3 regions of the Arthrobacter sp. GW822-FHT05G07 genome follow, and region 1 is predicted to be linked to each of the others. Evidence: riboswitches for the same ligand, from Rfam matches in the RefSeq annotation. Region 1 holds a riboswitch; each other region holds the start of a gene.
What was found. Region 1 has a riboswitch for S-adenosylmethionine ahead of AC1RJY_RS08785 (DUF1737 domain-containing protein). Riboswitches for the same ligand answer to the same signal wherever they lie in the genome.

Region 1 (5,496 bases):
CACAGCTACGGGGAGCTCCTGCAGCAGATCCGCCGCGGACGGGCCATGGCCAACCAGGCCGCCCGTCAGCACGGAGCACGGGTAGCTGCGATCGCCACGTCTCCACTGGCCTCCAACACCCACACCACCCCGGACCCCCGGTATGCCGCGATGTTGGATCGCTTCGGCATCATTGCCACAGAGCAGCTGACGTGCGGATTCCACGTGCACACCTCGGTGGAGTCGCCCGAGGAAGGCGTGGTGGTGCTGGACCACATCCGGGACAAGCTCGCAGTCCTGACGGCCCTCACCGCCAATTCGCCTTACTGGCGGGGGCTTCCCACGGGTTTCGACAGCTACCGCACCCAGGCCTGGAACCGCTGGCCCACATCCGGCCCTTCATCCGTATTTGGTTCGCTGACTGCCTATCGACGCATCGTGAAGCGTCTTCTGGAAACGGGCGTGATCATGGACGAAGGCATGATCTACTTCGACGCACGCATCTCCCGTAACCACCCCACCGTGGAGGTCCGCGTCGCCGATGTCTGCCTCCGGGCCGAGGACGCCGCACTGATGGCCGTGCTGGTGCGGGCTTTGGTAGAGACTGCTTCCTTGGAAATGCTCGACGGCGTCGAACCCACCGCGGTGCCAACGGCCCTCCTGCGAATGGCGAGCTGGCAGGCCAGCAATTCGGGTTTGCGCGGAGACCTCCTGGACTTCGGAGACTTCCTACCGCAACCAGCAGCGGATGTCGTGTGGGCGCTGGTTGACTATCTGAGCCCCGTACTGGACGACCAAGGTGAGTTGGAGCTCGTCAAAGCAGGGATTTCGGACGTACTGGACCGGGGCAACGGCGCCCACGAGCAACGGGAAACCGCGGTGCGCTACAACAAAAGGCAGCACGACGGTCAAACCCAGCTGGGGAGTCCGCCCACCAACGAAGCCTTGGCCGCCGTCGTCGGGCATGCTGCGAAGGTGACTGTGCGCGGTGCTGCCGCCGATGCTCATAAGGATCCGGCGCCCATGCTGACCCGGGTCAGGCGACCTTAGGCCTCACGTTCTTCCGGCTGCTCCCACGCGAACAGGTAAGCGCCCGCGAGTCCCTCAATCAGGTAGAAAGCGAACGGCGGAATGTCCTTCTTGGCCACGAGGATGGCCCCGTAGATGGGCGCGGAGGCCGCAGCCGTAACCCCGATCCATCGTTTGACAGGCAAGGATAGAAGGCTCCCGCCGAGCGCGGCCAACGCCACAACATGCAGCCCGGAATAGGCCAGGAACGGCGCGTTGGATCCACGGCGGTAGGCGAACCCCTCAATATCGGAAGCCCGCCGGGCAAGACTGGAAACGAAGAGCGGGGCGCCGGCAAGCAGTGCGGCTGCAGCGCCATTAGCCCATTTCTTCGCCTTCCTGTGTGAGGTGCCCGAGTCCGGAATGGAACGGGCGAAGGCTGCGAATCCCACAGGCACTGCAACTGTTCCTGCCGCGGTAAGGTGCTGCCCTGTGATCCAGCCGCGTTGGCCGGCTTGCAGCATGCGGAGGCGCTCGGCGTCGTCGGGGGTGATGTAGACGCGTGAGACCGGCGAGATTCCGACGAACCACACCACCGTGCCGGCAACAATTACTGCTCCGGCACGGCGATACGGATGGTTCCCGCTCATGGCAGCAAGATTAGACCTGTTTGAGGGCCTTCTCCAGATCCAAGATAAGGTCGCCCACATCTTCAAGTCCCACGGACAGTCGCACCACACCATCAGAAAGCCCGATGGCCGCGCGGCCCTCCGGCCCCATGGCCCGGTGGGTGGTGGTTGCCGGATGCGTGATGAGGGACTTGGAGTCGCCCAGGTTGTTGGAAATGTCGATCACGCTGAGGCCATCAAGCAACGCAAAGGCTGCCTCCTTGGCTGACCGACCGGCTGAAGGCGAGAGTTCAAACGTCAGCACCGTACCGCCGGCCTTCATCTGCTTCGCGGCGAGCTGGTACTGGGGGTGCGACTTCAGCAGCGGGTACTTGACCCAGCTGATGGCAGGCTGCTGCTCCAGCCACTCGGCGATCTTCAAAGCGGACGCGGAGCTGTGGTTCACGCGCAGCCCGATGGTCTCCAAGCCCTTGGTCAACACCCAGGCGTTGAACGCGGACAGCGAAGGGCCGGTGTGCCGCATAAGCTGCTTGACCGGGCCGTCGATGAATTCCTTGGTGCCCAGGATTGCGCCGCCAAGGACGCGCCCTTGGCCGTCGATGTGTTTGGTGCCGGAATAGACGATCACGTCGGCGCCCAGCTCACCGCAGCGTTGCAGCAGCGGAGTGGCAAAGACATTGTCGACCACGACAGTCGCCCCGGCGGCATGCGCCAGTTCGCTGACTGCAGCGATATCGACGATCTCCTGCATCGGGTTGGACGGCGACTCGAAGAACACCGCGGTGGTGGGTTCGGAGAGGGCTTCACGCCACTGCTCCAGATCCGGGCCGTCCACGAATACCGTCTCCACGCCCCAGCGCGGCAGGATCTCATTGAGGATCACGAAGCAGGAGCCAAACAGGGAGCGGGCGGCAACCACGCGGTCGCCGGCAGCCAGCAGGGCACCCAAAGCGGTGAAGACAGCGGACATGCCGGACGCCGTCGCAAAGCACGCTTCGGTTCCTTCAAGCAGCCGCAGCCGCTCCTGGAACGTGGCCACGGACGGGTTGCCGTAGCGGGAGTAGACGAAGCGTTCGTCCTCACCGGTAAAGGCTCGCTCTGCGGCGGCTGCGGACTCGTAAACGAACCCGGAGTTCAGGAAAACGGGCTCGGACGTTTCCTGGAAATTGGTACGGTCAAGGCCACCGCGGACGGCTTGGGTGTCAGGGCTCCAGCCAGCGGCGTCGGGATTGAAAGTCACTTACTCGGTCCCCAAATTCGTCGGCAGGCCACGGTTCTTCCACCCGTTAACGGTGCGTTCGCCGTAGCGGTCCGGTTCGCCTTCAAAGCCCTCAAGGACGTTGTAGGCAGTGAAGCCGGCCTGGGTTGCGGCGATTGCGGCCGAGATGGAGCGCTGGCCGGAACGGCACAGGAACACCAGCTCAACGCCGTCGTCTTCGGGTGCCTGCTGCTGCAGATCCTCGATGAAACGGGAGTTGGGAATGCCGCCGGCCAAATTCCACTGGATGAACAGGGGGTCGTTCTCGGTGGCTTTGGTATCGGGGATGCCGATGTGGGCCCATTCGCCCTCGGTGCGGACGTCCACCAGGATGGCGCCCTCTTGAAGCTTGGCCCACGCGTCCTGCGGGGTCAGATCACCTGCGTAGCTCATGCGTGGCCCTCAAATGCTTCTTCGTCGTCGTAGTTTTCCAGCTGATCGACGGCGTTGGCTACCGCAGCATCCGCACTGGCGATCGCGGCAGGGAGGACAACGGCTTGGGCAACGATCACGTCGGTGCCGTTGAACGTGGCGGCCGGGCTGCCATGAAGCACGTAACCTTCTGCGAGCGAGTTGTGGATGCGCTCGCAAAAATCACGGGTATCCGGGCCTGTAATCAGGCGGTAGGAGAGTTTTTCTTCAGTGGGTTCAGGCATTGCTGGTGCTCCTCAGTCACGCTTGCAGTACGAGTTGTCGATACGCCGAGTAGTCACCTGAGGCACCCCGCCGGAGAGAGGGTTGCCGACCAGCAAGTCAGGGCTTTGCGCTGGTGCTCATTACTCAAGAAAAACGTAACATCCACGGGCATCGGGCCGCACTTGCGGGCTGTTGCGGGGCCGTCATGTTGCGTAATCGGCGGCTCATCCCTTATTCGTTTTTCAGCGCACGCACTGCCGCGCCCACCGTTGGGAAGAAGTGGTCGGGCGTAAAGCGGGCCGCTGTGCCCAAATGGATCAACTTGTCTTTCACAGGTCCCTTCAGTTCGGCGAACACCAGGTCCACGCCTTTGCTTGCCAGCCATTCATCCAAAGTGACGAGGTCGTCCAGCGCCGTAGTGTCGATCCCGGTGATGGGCTCCGCGGCGAGGATGACGTGGGTAATGGCATCTGTTGTCTCATCCGGTGCCTCGTCAAGTTGCTCCCGGACAAAGGCCGCCAGTACCTGCCCATTACCGAAGAACAGCGGCGCATCGAAGCGGAGGATGAGAAGTCCCGGGATGCGTTCACCATCGGGGTGCCGCTCAAGGTCGTGATAGCCAGGGAGCCCTTCTTCAGCACCGAGTTCTGTCCGGTACGGATCCCAGGCCCTCCGCACGAAGTCCAAAAGCGCCAACGCAATGGCCACCACGATTCCCTGCAGTACCCCAACGGTGAGGACGCCCAGGAACGCGGCCAGCATCACCACAGATTCGCTGCGGCTCAGGCTGAGGAGCCGCTTCACGCCGGCCGGGTCCGCGAGGGCAATGGCTGCGGCGATGACGACGGCGGCCAACGTTGCGGAGGGCAGGTACTCGGTCACTCCGGGAGCCAGCAGCATGAAGGCCAGCACCAGCACGGAACCCACCACGCCGGTCATCTGGGATTTGGCACCAGCATCCACGGCCACCGGGGTTCTGGAGGTACTGCCGGAGATCGGGAATCCGCCCAGCAGTCCGGTGGCCGCGTTGGCTGCCCCGAGCGCCGCCATTTCCCTGTTTCCCGAGACCTTCTTCCCTTCCTTGGCCGCCAATGTTTGGGATAGGACGCCGGTGTCCGCGAAGGCCATGAGGGCGATCCCTGCCGCAGCGGGAAGCAGCGTGAGAGCATCAGCCCAGCCGATGCCCCCGAGTGCGGGCATCGGGAGGCCCTGCGGCAGGACTCCGGTGACCTTCACGTCGTCGTTCAGGCCCCAAACCGCCGTAACAACGCAAGAGCCGACCACCGCCAGCAGGACGCCGGGTACCTTCCACTTCAGCAGCCGCGGGATCCAAATGAGGGCAAGGGAACCGCTACCCAGCAGCAGGGCGGTGACATTGACGTCACCGCCGAGCACCCCGGTGGTGACCTTCGCGAGCTTCTCCCAGATGTCGCCGTCGGCCTCTATCCCGAAGAACGCCGGTAGCTGCGACAGCAGCACCAGTAACGCAATTCCGTTCAGGTATCCGAGCCGGATGGGTTTGGACAGCAGGCCGGTAATGGTTCCCAGTTTCAGGGCAGAACCGGCCAGCATGATCACCCCGATCAGCACAGCCAACAGCCCGGCCAATGCCACCGATTTTTCGCTGCTGCCAGCTGCCAGCGGCACAATGGCGGCGGCGATCATGGGGGCTAGGGCTGAGTCGGGTCCGAGGACCAGGATGCGGGAAGGCCCCACAATGGCGTAAACCAGCAACGGGACCACCGTTGCGTACAGTCCGGTGACGGGAGGAAGGCCGGCCGCCTGCGCATAGGCCATGCCGGCTGGCACCAGTAAGGCGAACAACGCAGCGCCCGCCACGATGTCATGCCGCAGCCATTCGCGCTTGTATCCCTTGAGCGCCCAGACGCCCGAAAGCCGGTCCTTGGCGGAGGTGCGGGGGGGGGGAACTCATACAGCGATCATTCCCGACCCATGCTGTTTGCGGAACAAGGAGCCCGCCGTATG
Region 2 (5,496 bases), on a different contig from region 1:
CCACGCGGTCGTGGAAGAAGTGATCGTGGTGGGGTACCTCATGGACCGCTTCGGTAAGTTCGGGTGGAGCATGCCGGTGGCCATTGTGGTCAGTGCCGTGCTGCGGGGGAGCTACCACCTGTACCAGGGCTTTGGGCCGTTCATCGGGAATGTGGTCATGGGCCTGGTGTTCGCATGGATTTATACAAAGACCAAGCGGGTCATGCCCTTGGTGATTGCCCACGCATTGCTGGACATCGTGGCGTTTGTTGGATTCAGCCTGTTCGGCAAGGCAATGGGCCTCGGCTGATGGCGTTAAAAATATTCGGCCGCCATCGGTGGGTGACGTCATTGGCACCCGCTGATGGCGGCCGAAGTTCAACCCGGACATGATGGACCGGGGCCGGGACAAGCCCGGATGGATGGAGCGGTCAGATGGTGACGGCTCCGGTAGCGGTTTCGAAAGTGACAGCCAGGATGCCGGGGGTGCCGTGCGGTGCCATCCACTGGACTGCGACATCCTCAAGCGGCTTTTCCACCGGCTCGCCCAACCACTCGGTGACGCGTTCAGCCGAGCCCGCAATGGTGAGGCTGGACATCTTGACGTCGCTTTCGTAGATCCTGGACGGGTGCAGTGAGGGGTCGCCCTCCCACTTGAGCAGGTACGGTACCTGGGGATCGGCGATCAGGCCGAGGATTCCGATTTGCTGCCACACCAATTCGCGGCCGTCAGGGAACTTGCGGTTGCCCGGAACAGCGGAGCGGCCAAGGCGGTCTTCGAAGGGGGCGAGGTCGTCAACGGCGACGCACCAGCCCATCCATCCGCCCCCTGCAGCCGAACGGGCGCGGACGGCCTGGCCAAAGGGTGCTTTGTCGGAAGCGGGGTGGTCCAGGACCTCCACCACTTCCAGGTACTTGTTATCCGCAAGGGGAATGATCATGTTCCGGGTACCGAAGCGCGGGTGCACTCCGCCCCGGACAGCGTCCACTCCCAATGCCGCGGAAATTCGTTCGGTAGTGGCCAAAAGGCCATCTCGTTCACAGGCGTAAGAGACGTGATCCATGCGCATGGCTTCATCTTGGCACTTTGTGATCAGGGTCTCAGCTAAGTCAAGCCTAACTAAGGTGGGATGTACGTAACTTTCGCTATGAGCGTCATGGAAGGACGCTAAGAGACCTGTAGATTCCACCGGCGTCATAAAGCTGTCTTAGCTTCCGGACAGTTCCTAGACTGGCCCCAGCTCACACCGCACCACATTGCCTGCCAAACCCATGCGTTACGAACAGGAGAACCCGATGTCCCAAGGATGGTCTTTCGAAACCCGCCAGATCCATGCAGGCCAGGAGCCTGACGCCGCCACCGGAGCTCGCTCGCTTCCGATCTACCAGACCACGTCCTTCGTGTTCCCCAGTGCCGAGAGTGCTGCCAACCGCTTCGCGTTGGCGGAGCTTGCACCCATCTACACCCGGATCGGCAACCCGACGCAGGATGTTGTGGAGCAGCGGGTCGCGAGCCTTGAAGGTGGCCTAGGGGCACTTCTGCTCAGCTCCGGACAGGCCGCGGAGACGTTCGCCATCCTGAACATCGCTGAGGCCGGGGACCACATCGTGGCGAGCCCCAGCCTGTACGGCGGCACGTACAACCTGCTGGCGCACACGCTGAAGAAGTTCGGAATTGCGGTCACCTTCGTGGAGGACCCCGACAATCTGGAGCAGTGGCGTGACGCCGTCCAGCCGAACACCAAGCTGTTCTTCGGCGAGGTTGTGTCCAACCCCCGCCAGGACGTGCTGGACATTGAGGGCATCGCCCGCACCGCTCACGAGGCCGGTGTGCCCCTGATCGTCGACAACACCCTGTCAACGCCCTACCTTATTCGTCCCATCGAGTGGGGCGCGGACATCGTGGTTCACTCGGCCACCAAATACCTGGGTGGTCACGGTTCAGCAATCGCCGGTGTGATTGTGGACTCCGGCAACTTCGACTTCGGCAAGGACCCGGAGCGCTTCCCTGGGTTCAATACCCCGGACCCCAGCTACAACGGACTGGTCTATGCCCGGGATCTCGGCAAGGACGGCGCCCTGGGCGCCAACCTCTCCTACATCCTCAAGGCCCGCGTCCAGTTGCTTCGCGATCTCGGCTCCGCCGTGTCTCCGTTCAACGCCTTCCTCATTGCCCAGGGTTTGGAGACCTTGAGCCTGCGCGTGGAGCGTCACGTTGCCAACGCCACCAAGGTGGCCGAATGGCTGGAAAGCCACGACGACGTCGAGTCGGTCGCCTATGCGGGCCTGCCATCCAGCCCGTGGTACAGCCGGGGCCGGAAATACGGCCCCAAGGGCACGGGCGCCATTGTTGCCTTCAACATCAAGGGCGGCGTAGAAGCGGGCAAGCGCTTTGTGGACGGACTGGAGCTGCACTCGCACGTTGCCAACATCGGTGACGTCCGCTCGCTGGTCATCCACCCGGCGTCCACTACGCACAGTCAGTTGACGGTGGAGCAGCAGGTGGCTGCAGGCGTCAACCCCGGCCTGGTGCGGTTGTCCGTGGGCATCGAGAACGTGGATGACATCATCGCCGACCTCGAAGCCGGCTTCCGGGCTGCCAAGGGCGCCTAACGCTGCGGTTCAAAGTCTCAGCCCGACTGCCGCCCGCGTCGACGATTATTCGCCGGGCGGCAGTTCAGGGTGCTCATTCGTGAACGAAGGCACCCCAAACCGTCACACTGTTGTCACATTCTTCGCCAGAACCGCCCTGTATTTCCTAGACTCTTCGTATTAGGTCATGAGTGCCAGCACACAGCCCCGGCTTGCTGGCCGGCAACCCTCCTCCGCGGTGGGGTGCCCCGGGTGAAGACCTGGCCTGTTCGCACGCAAGGCGACGGGCAAGCGCGAGGTTAAGGTGTCAAAGGAATGACCATTACTGCTACAGCCCTTCCAAAATCCGGAGAAGAAGACGGAATCGTCAAGTACGCCGGCATAGGGCCGCTGGAACTTGAAGCCGGCGGATTCCTTCCCGACGTTGTCCTTGCGTACGAGACCTGGGGGCAGCTGAACTCCGACGCATCCAATGCCGTACTCGTCCAGCACGCGCTCACGGGCAGTACACACGTAGCCCGCGGCGCCACGGATGAAGAAGGCTGGTGGGAGCAACTTGTTGGACCAGGTGCCACCATCGACACCAACAAGTTCTTCGTCATCTCCATCAACATCGTGGGCGGCTGTTACGGCAGCACCGGCCCATCATCAGCAGCACCCGATGGCAAGCCCTGGGGTTCTCGTTTCCCGTTGGTCACTCTGCGCGACAGCACGGTGGCTGAGTCACGCCTTGCCGATGCTTTGGGCATCGACTCCTGGCACGCCGTGTTGGGTGGGTCGATGGGCGGCGCCCGTGCGCTCGAGTGGGCCGTGACGTTCCCCGAGCGGGTGGAGCGCTGCGCCGTGATCTCGGTGGGCGCCTACAGCACGGCCGAGCAGATTGCCTTCGCGCAGGCCCAAACCCTGGCCATCCGGCAGGACCCGAACTTCAATCACGGCGACTACTACGGTGGTACCGCGCCTGAGCATGGTTTGGCGTTGGCCCGACGTATCGCCCACATCACTTACCGCTCAGCGTTGGAGTTGGACTTCCGCTTCGGCCGGCAAGCCCAGCACCAGGAGACGCCGCTGACAGCTGCTGTGCTGGGGGAGCGCGGGCGCTACCAAGTGGAAAGCTACCTGGACCACCAGGGGACAAAGCTGGTCCGCCGTTTCGATGCCAACAGCTACATCGCCATTACCGAGGCCTTGATGTCCCATGACGTCACTCGTGGTCGCGGCACGTTGGAAGCGGCATTGTCGCGCACCAAGGCTGAGTTCTTTGTGGCGGCCGTGGACAGCGACAGGCTCTACTTCCCGGCACAGTCGCGGGAACTCGCCGCGGCACTCCCGGGAGACGTATCGGTCCACCTCATTGAGGCGCCGATTGGACACGATGGCTTCCTCACCGAGATCGGCCAGCTCTCGGCGCAGCTCCGCGAAGCCTTCTTCGGCTAAGCCAGGCTCACGTTCAGGGTGGCCTAGCCGTTCATGATGTCGCCGCGCTGCTTCATGTAATCCTCCATGGCGATCTCGCCGTTGCTGAACTTCGCATCCAGCTCGGCCAGCTTGCGCGCACGGTAGCCTTGCGGCTGCGAGCTTCCCGTTGCGGGAAACGGCGTGGGGGACGAAGAGTTCGACGGCGGCCCGGCCTGCGGTGTCTCATCCGCGGGGCGTACGACGATCGGCTCCGACGGGTACCCGGGGTAATTCTGCGGCGGGTACCCCGGGCCCGGCAGATTCTGCGGCGGGTACCCGGGGCCGCGGAACGTGTCATTCTGGATCCGACGCGCCCGGGAGCGGTTGTACATGCGGATGCCGAGTGGAATCAGCCACGAGCAGACGATGATCCAGAAGATCAGATTGTTCACAGTGCAGGCCTCCTAGGTCTCATCCCAGCTTAGTCCTGCCACCTGGACGCGGCCCGTCTCCCGGAACCAGCCCGGCTAATTCACACCAGCGTGGTCTCCATGCCCAAGAACCGGCCGTAACGATCCGCCTCGGCCTCCAAGGCGTCTTGTTCTTCCGCCGTTGCCGGCCGGTTCATTCGGACATCGAGTTCGCAGGTCATGCCGGAGAAACTGTGGCGCCACCATCCGGCCAACCTGCCGTTCAGCAGGACCACGTGCATGGGTCCGTTGTCCTCGGGGAAGTATGGCGCCGTTCCACCAAGGAAGTGCCGGGACTGTGAGTAGCCCATCACGTATTCGTCGTAGCACTGAATGAGGTCCAGGCGGGGGAGCCCGGGGTCCTCCATCGCTGAAGGATCGTCGCCGTTGGTGAGAGCCTCCGCTTCCTCAGAGGCCAGATAGAACTCCAGACCATCGAAGTGAACGGTGCCCAGGCTCCCGGGGGAGATCTCCTCAGACACGCCGATCCCCCGCTTCACGTCTTTCATGGTCAGCCCGGACCACACGGCACAGTCCTTGATCGTGGCGGGTCCCCGGCTGGTGAAGTACCGGAGTGCCAACTGTCCAAGGGCCTGTTCGCGGGCTTCGGCAGTCAGCGGTGACAGAACCGAACCGGGAACGCGTTCCTCGAACAGGGCATATGTCTGTTTCAGGGCACCTCCGGCGGAGCGGACGGGGGAGCCACTCACCAGTATCCGGCTGATTTCCGCGTGCATGAGGTGGTAGATGAACCCCAGGCCCTTTCCGGGGAAGCCTGCTTGTTCCAAGACTTCGGCGAGTTCCTCGCGCGTCTTGTGGGCTCCTCCGGCCACGGCAGCGGCCAGGATCCGGCCACTCTTTGCAGCAGCCCCCTCATCGATTCCCGTCTGACGGTACATGCCTTTGTTGCCCTGGTGGAGGCGATCTGCGGACAATCCCATCAGCCAGCCAAGATCGTCCCGATGCACAAAGTGCCAGGTGGGCCGGAGGATGTGGGTCCGCAGGATGACCCCGTCGGATACAGCCTGCTCAACGTCTGCGGCCGTGACCATCGGTG
Region 3 (5,496 bases), 250 kb from region 1:
GACGGCGGCGGCAGTACTTACGCCGGAACGTCCGACGGCGGGAGGTGCTCAGCGTTCGGAGGCCACCGAACCAGTGGACGCCTGAGCTGCGGGAGCCGGCGGGGCCGTCGGCCCGGTGGTGGGGACGCCGGCGTCGCGGAGTGCCGGGAAGCCGCCGTCCACGTGGACCGCGTTGGCGTAGCCGAGCACCTTGAGCTTCTGCGCGACGGGACGTGAGCCGTTCACGGAGCCGCAGAACACCACGATCTTCTGGTCCGTCCCGCTGACTTGGGCCAGGCGGTGGGCGGATTCCGGGCTGAAGTCTTCCTCCACATGCTCGCGGTTGACCACCACAGCACCGGGGACTGCGCCGGTGCTGGCGCGGCCGCCTTCGCTGCGGACATCGATCAGGAGGGCGCCTTCTTCGATGAGTTTGGCGGCGGCTTCGGCGGTAATCAGCTGGGTGTCTTCTTGTACCGCTTCCTGGACTGATTCCTGAACTGTGGTTTCGATGGACATGGTGCTCCCTCTGTAGGTGGTGGTTGGAAAATCGGAAAGCTAGAGACCCCAGGCCTCGGCGAGCAGTTGGTAGGAGTTCTGCCGGTCGGCGGGGTCGTGGGCAATGGTGGTGATGAGCAGTTCCTGGGCTCCGGTGGCGCGTTGCAGCGTGCGCAGCTTGGCGCTGACTTGGTGGGGGTCGCCCACCAGTCTGGTGTCCACGCGGTCTTTGATCAGTTCCTGGGCTTCCGCTTCCAAAGGAAGATCCAGGGCATCGTCCGGCGAGGGGTAGGGGATGGCACCCTGGCCGCTGCGGATACCGTAAACCCACTGGGCGTAGCCGCGGGCGAGTCGCTGTGCTTGGTGTTCGTCCGGGGCCACCAACACGTCTGCCGAGACGATCACGTGCGGTTCCTGCAAGGTATCGGACGGTTCGAAGTGTGCGCGGTACTCGGCGATGGAGTCCAGCACGCCCGCGGGTGCAACGTGGTAGTTCGCACCGAAGGGAAGGCCCAGTTTTCCCGCTAGCCGTGCGCTTGGCCCGGCTGTTGAGCCGTGGACCCAGAACTGCGGCGCCTGTCCCAGAGCCGGGGTAGCCGTGACTTCCTCGCCGTGCTTCGTTCGGTAGTCGCCGGTGAAGAACCCGATGATGTCCTGGACGTCGTTCTCGAAGTTGTCCGTATCCCCGGGGAAGCGGCCCAGCAGTTCACCCTGCAACCGGAACTTCCTGGGCAGGACAGCGCCGAAGATGGGTCGTGGTGAAGGGATCAGCAAACCGTCAACCACGCGATCGCTGACGGCTTCCGCAGCGGGAACCACTCCGGGTGCCGGTTCGCTGGGCGACTTGGGCGGACCTGAGCGACCAAAGCCCAGGTCCAGGCGGTCAGGGAATACTGCCGCGAGCGTTCCGATGCTCTCTGCGATCTGAAGCGGCCTGTAGTTCCCCAGTAGCGTGGCCGCGGTCCCTACACGGATGGTCTTGGTGGCCGATGCCACCAAACCGGCAAGGATGTGCGGAGCAGAGCCAGCAACGCCGGTATTGAGGTGGTGCTCGGCCAACCAGTAGCGCGAGTAGCCGGAAGCCTCGGCAGCAGCCGCGAGGTCAAGCGTGCTGCGCAGTGCCTCGCCGGGGGTCTGCCCGGCCGACACCGGGCTGAGGTCAAGGACGGACAGGGGAGTAACTGAAGGCTTCGGCATGGCACGACACTACGGAGCCCGGCGCAGAGCCCAAAGCCGATCCGTCACCCCGCTCAACCGGACTAAATCCAGCGAAATCCGGCGAAACGGACCGTCACAAGAGCGCCTTCTCCGGCCCGAAAATGACGAATCTGGCAGCCCGTTGACGCGGTATTTCCCGCCTTGACGCCGCAAGTCCAGCGGTTTGTACATTCCTTGGACAGCCTCCTAGATTCAAGTCCAGGTCAAGAGTCAGCATGCCAAGGACCGGCTCGTGCTGCGGCAACCCTCAGGCATTAAGTGGCGGGGTGCTCCGGAAACAGACCAGGCCGCACATGCGGCAAGTGAATGTCGTCCCGGCCGCCGCGCGGCTCTGAAAGAGAGAATCATGCCTTCCACTCCTGTACCTGAATTCCGCTCCCGCGTCATCGCATTGGAGCTCGACGGCGATGGCGCCCACCCAGCGTCGTGGCGCAAGGCCCACCATGATCCGCAGGCACTATTGGGGGGCCCACGGATCCGTGAAACTGTCCAAGCAGCGGACATCGCCGGTTTCCATGTGGCAACGTTCAAGGACACCCGCGTTGTGGATCCTGGAAGCACCGGGATTGCGGGCCGTTTGGACGCGATCCAGCGGGCGGCCTTTGCAGCAGCGATCACCCGGTCCATCGGTCTTGTCCCTGAGGCCGGAACGCTCTTCACCGAACCGTTCCATGTGGCTACGCAGTTGGCCAGCCTGGACTACTCCTCGCTGGGCAGGGCAGGGTGGCTGGTCAACGCGGACAACCTTGAAGAGGAAGCCCGATCGGTGGGCCGAGCACCGTTGCCTGCAGGAGAAAACACCAGCGAAGCCGCAGACGCCGTGCAGGCGAGCCGCCGGCTGTGGGACTCCTGGGAAGACGACGCGGTGATCCGTGACGTCTCCACCGGCCGCTACATTGACCGGGACAAGCTGCACCACGCCGACTTCGAAGGTGAACGCTTCTCCGTCAAGGGACCGTCCATCATCCCGCGCCCCTTGCAAGGCCAGGTGGTGGTGTTCGCGCCCGCTGAGCTGCTTCCCGCCGTCGAAGCTGACGTTGCCCTGATCACCGCGGAAACCCCGGACGCCCTCGCAAAGGCAGCCCAAGCGGCAGCCACGGCCGGCGCTCCACGGACACTCGTGGAGCTGGACGTCATCCTCGATTCCCGTGGACAAGCCGCGGAGGACCGCCTGGCCGAGCTGGACTCGTACGAAGAGTGGACGGGCGGTGCCCGCTACGTGGGCAGCGCGGAAGGGCTGGTGGAATTGCTCACCACGCTGTTCGCAGCAGCCGACGGCGTCCGCCTCAAGCCAGCGGTACTGGACGTGGACCTCCCCGAACTGGCCAACAAGGTCCTGCCCGAACTGCGCCGCACCGGGCTGGTGGTACCGCCGGCCCCGGGACGCACGTTGCGGGAAACCTTCGGACTTCCCCGTCCCGCGAACCGCTTCGCCGCGGCCTGACCATCGCCCGCCGCCAAGAGCCCACGAGCCAGACATAGAGAGCAGAACCATGACCCATCATCACCGCATCGCAGGCAACGGCCAGATCCAGTTCGGTGTCTTCTTCCAAGGCGTTAACCACACCACCGTATGGAAGGACGCGCAGAGCGGCTCGCAAACTGACTTCGAATCATTCCGCCGGGTAGCCCAGACAGCTGAACGCGGCCTCTTCTCCGCCTTCTTCCTCGGAGAGGGACTGCGCCTTAGGGAACACCTGGGCCGGATCCACGATCTCGACGTCGTCGGCCGTCCCGACGCCCAGACCGCACTCGCCGCGCTCGCAGCCGTCACCACCAGCATCGGTCTGGTGGCCACGCAAAACACCACATACAACGATCCCGCGGACCTTGCCCACCGCTTGGCCAGCCTGGACCTACTGTCCGGCGGCCGTGCGGCATGGAACATCGTCACTACGGACAACGCATGGACCGGTGCCAACTTCAGGCGCGGCGGGTTTCTCCAGCACGAGGACCGCTACACCCGGGCCGAAGCGTTCGTTCAGACGGCCAAGGCTATTTGGGATTCCTGGGCCGACGGTGCAATCGCCGGGTCCCGGAATGATCCGCGCTGGCTCCGCGAGGACGCCATCAGCACGGTCAAGCGCCACGACGAGAGTTTCGACGTCGAAATCACCGGGCGCTTGCCGCGTTCCAGCCAGCAGCACCCGGTCCTGTTCCAGGCAGGCGACTCACCGGACGGCCGCGACTTCGCTGTTCGAAACGCCGATGTGATCTTCTCTGCGCACCCGGAACTGGAAGACGCCAAGGAATTCCGGGACGACATCGTGGCCCGCACCCTCAAGGCCGGCCGCCCGGCGGATGACGTGAAGATCTTTCCGGGCCAGGAGTTTATCCTCGGTGCCACAGCGGCAGAAGCTGAGGAGAAACACCAGTGGGTCCGGTCCCTGCAGGTGGGCCCTGAGACGGCCATCGCCTACTTGGAACAGTTCTGGGGACGAACCCTGACCGAATACGACCCCGACGGTCCGCTGCCGGACATCGACCCGATTGTGGACGTCACCAACCCCACCCGCGGCAACGCCTTCCACGGGAAGAGCGCCAAGGACCTCGCTGCCCAGTGGCGAGCTGACGCCAAGGAAAACGGCCAGTCGATCCGCCAGTTCGTCGCTGCCCGCTCCCGGCTCAATGGCCGTGGCCTGGTGGGATCCTACGACGATATTGCGGACAAACTCGCCGAATACGCCCACGCCGGCGCCGTTGACGGCTTCAACATCACTCCGTGGATCGTTCCGGGCGGCCTGGACGACATCGTCAACGAACTGGTTCCGCGGCTGCAGGACCGCGGCGTCTACCGCACCGAATACGAAGGCACCAACCTCCGCGAAAACCTCGGCCTCCGCGCCCCGCTGACCCGCCGCGGATCACTCACCAGCACCCAACTCACTGAAAGCGAAGAAGTCGCATGAGCGTCCCCAACCATCCCGCAGACCGCAAGCTGCGGAAACCTGCCGCCGTCGTCTCCGTCCTGGGAGCCGTTGCGCTCCTCGCCTCAGCTTGCGCCGGAGGGGCCGACGCCGGCACTCAGCAAAGTGCCGACGCCACGCCGGTCTCGGGTGGCAACCTGAACTTCGCCGTGTCCGTGGACCGTGGCTGCATCGACCCGCAGCAGGTGGGAAACAACGATGCGATCGCGATTGCCCGCCAGACGGTGGCCTCGTTGACGTCGCAGGATCCGAAGACGGGCGAGATCGTCCCGTGGCTTGCGGAGAAGTTCGAAACCAACACCAATGCCACGAGCTTCACGTTCACACTCCGCAGCGGTGCGACCTTCGCCGACGGGACCGCGATTGATGCTGCCTCGGTGAAGACCAACTTCGAGGCCATCAAGGCACTCGGTGCCAAAGCAACACTTGGGTCCACGTACCTGAGCGACGTCAGCGCCATCACCGTGAAGGACCCGCAGACCGTGGTGGTGGACTTCTCCAAGCCGAACGCGCAGTTCCTCCAAGCGACGTCCACGTTCACGCTCGGCCTGTTGTCCCCGGCGTCTGCCACTCTCTCCGAGGCGGACCGTTGCGCCGGAAAGTTCTCCGGCTCCGGCCCGTTCAGCGTAAAGAGCTACACCGTGGACAAGGAAGCCGTCTTGGAACGCAGGGCCGGCTACAACTGGCCCGCCGCCACCAACAGCAACAAGGGCGAGGCGTATCTGGACACTGTGACCTTCAAGATCATTCCGGAGGCGGGAAACCGCACGGGCAGCCTGCAGTCCGGGCAGATAGACGCCACGGCAGCGATCTCCGCAGCTGACATCACCCTGTTCAACGGCAACGGCTTCTGGAACGAAACCCGCGCCAACCC

Region 2: linked by a shared signal. The riboswitch ahead of metX (homoserine O-acetyltransferase MetX) and the one ahead of AC1RJY_RS08785 (DUF1737 domain-containing protein) in region 1 are both predicted to bind S-adenosylmethionine.
Region 3: linked by a shared signal. The riboswitch ahead of AC1RJY_RS07525 (LLM class flavin-dependent oxidoreductase) and the one ahead of AC1RJY_RS08785 (DUF1737 domain-containing protein) in region 1 are both predicted to bind S-adenosylmethionine.

Annotation. Positions count from the first base shown of each region.
Region 1 is NZ_JBXALT010000004.1:306,910-312,405, reverse strand. Features, by position in the region: gene AC1RJY_RS08805 (glutamate--cysteine ligase 2) at 1-1,029, shown strand, start outside; gene AC1RJY_RS08800 (hypothetical protein) at 1,026-1,637, opposite strand; gene AC1RJY_RS08795 (O-succinylhomoserine sulfhydrylase) at 1,648-2,856, opposite strand; gene AC1RJY_RS08790 (rhodanese-like domain-containing protein) at 2,857-3,267, opposite strand; gene AC1RJY_RS08785 (DUF1737 domain-containing protein) at 3,264-3,530, opposite strand; SAM riboswitch class IV at 3,544-3,655, opposite strand; gene AC1RJY_RS08780 (SulP family inorganic anion transporter) at 3,742-5,349, opposite strand.
Region 2 is NZ_JBXALT010000001.1:49,272-54,767, reverse strand. Features, by position in the region: gene AC1RJY_RS00275 (CPBP family intramembrane glutamic endopeptidase) at 1-289, shown strand, start outside; gene AC1RJY_RS00270 (VOC family protein) at 411-1,049, opposite strand; gene AC1RJY_RS00265 (bifunctional o-acetylhomoserine/o-acetylserine sulfhydrylase) at 1,252-2,592, shown strand; SAM riboswitch class IV at 2,755-2,871, shown strand; gene metX (homoserine O-acetyltransferase MetX) at 2,887-4,008, shown strand; gene AC1RJY_RS00255 (hypothetical protein) at 4,032-4,421, opposite strand; gene AC1RJY_RS00250 (winged helix DNA-binding domain-containing protein) at 4,502-5,496, opposite strand, start outside.
Region 3 is NZ_JBXALT010000004.1:55,174-60,669, reverse strand. Features, by position in the region: gene AC1RJY_RS07540 (MFS transporter) at 1-85, shown strand, start outside; gene AC1RJY_RS07535 (rhodanese-like domain-containing protein) at 49-498, opposite strand; gene AC1RJY_RS07530 (LLM class flavin-dependent oxidoreductase) at 538-1,674, opposite strand; SAM riboswitch class IV at 1,897-2,006, shown strand; gene AC1RJY_RS07525 (LLM class flavin-dependent oxidoreductase) at 2,042-3,139, shown strand; gene AC1RJY_RS07520 (NtaA/DmoA family FMN-dependent monooxygenase) at 3,189-4,604, shown strand; gene AC1RJY_RS07515 (ABC transporter substrate-binding protein) at 4,601-5,496, shown strand, end outside.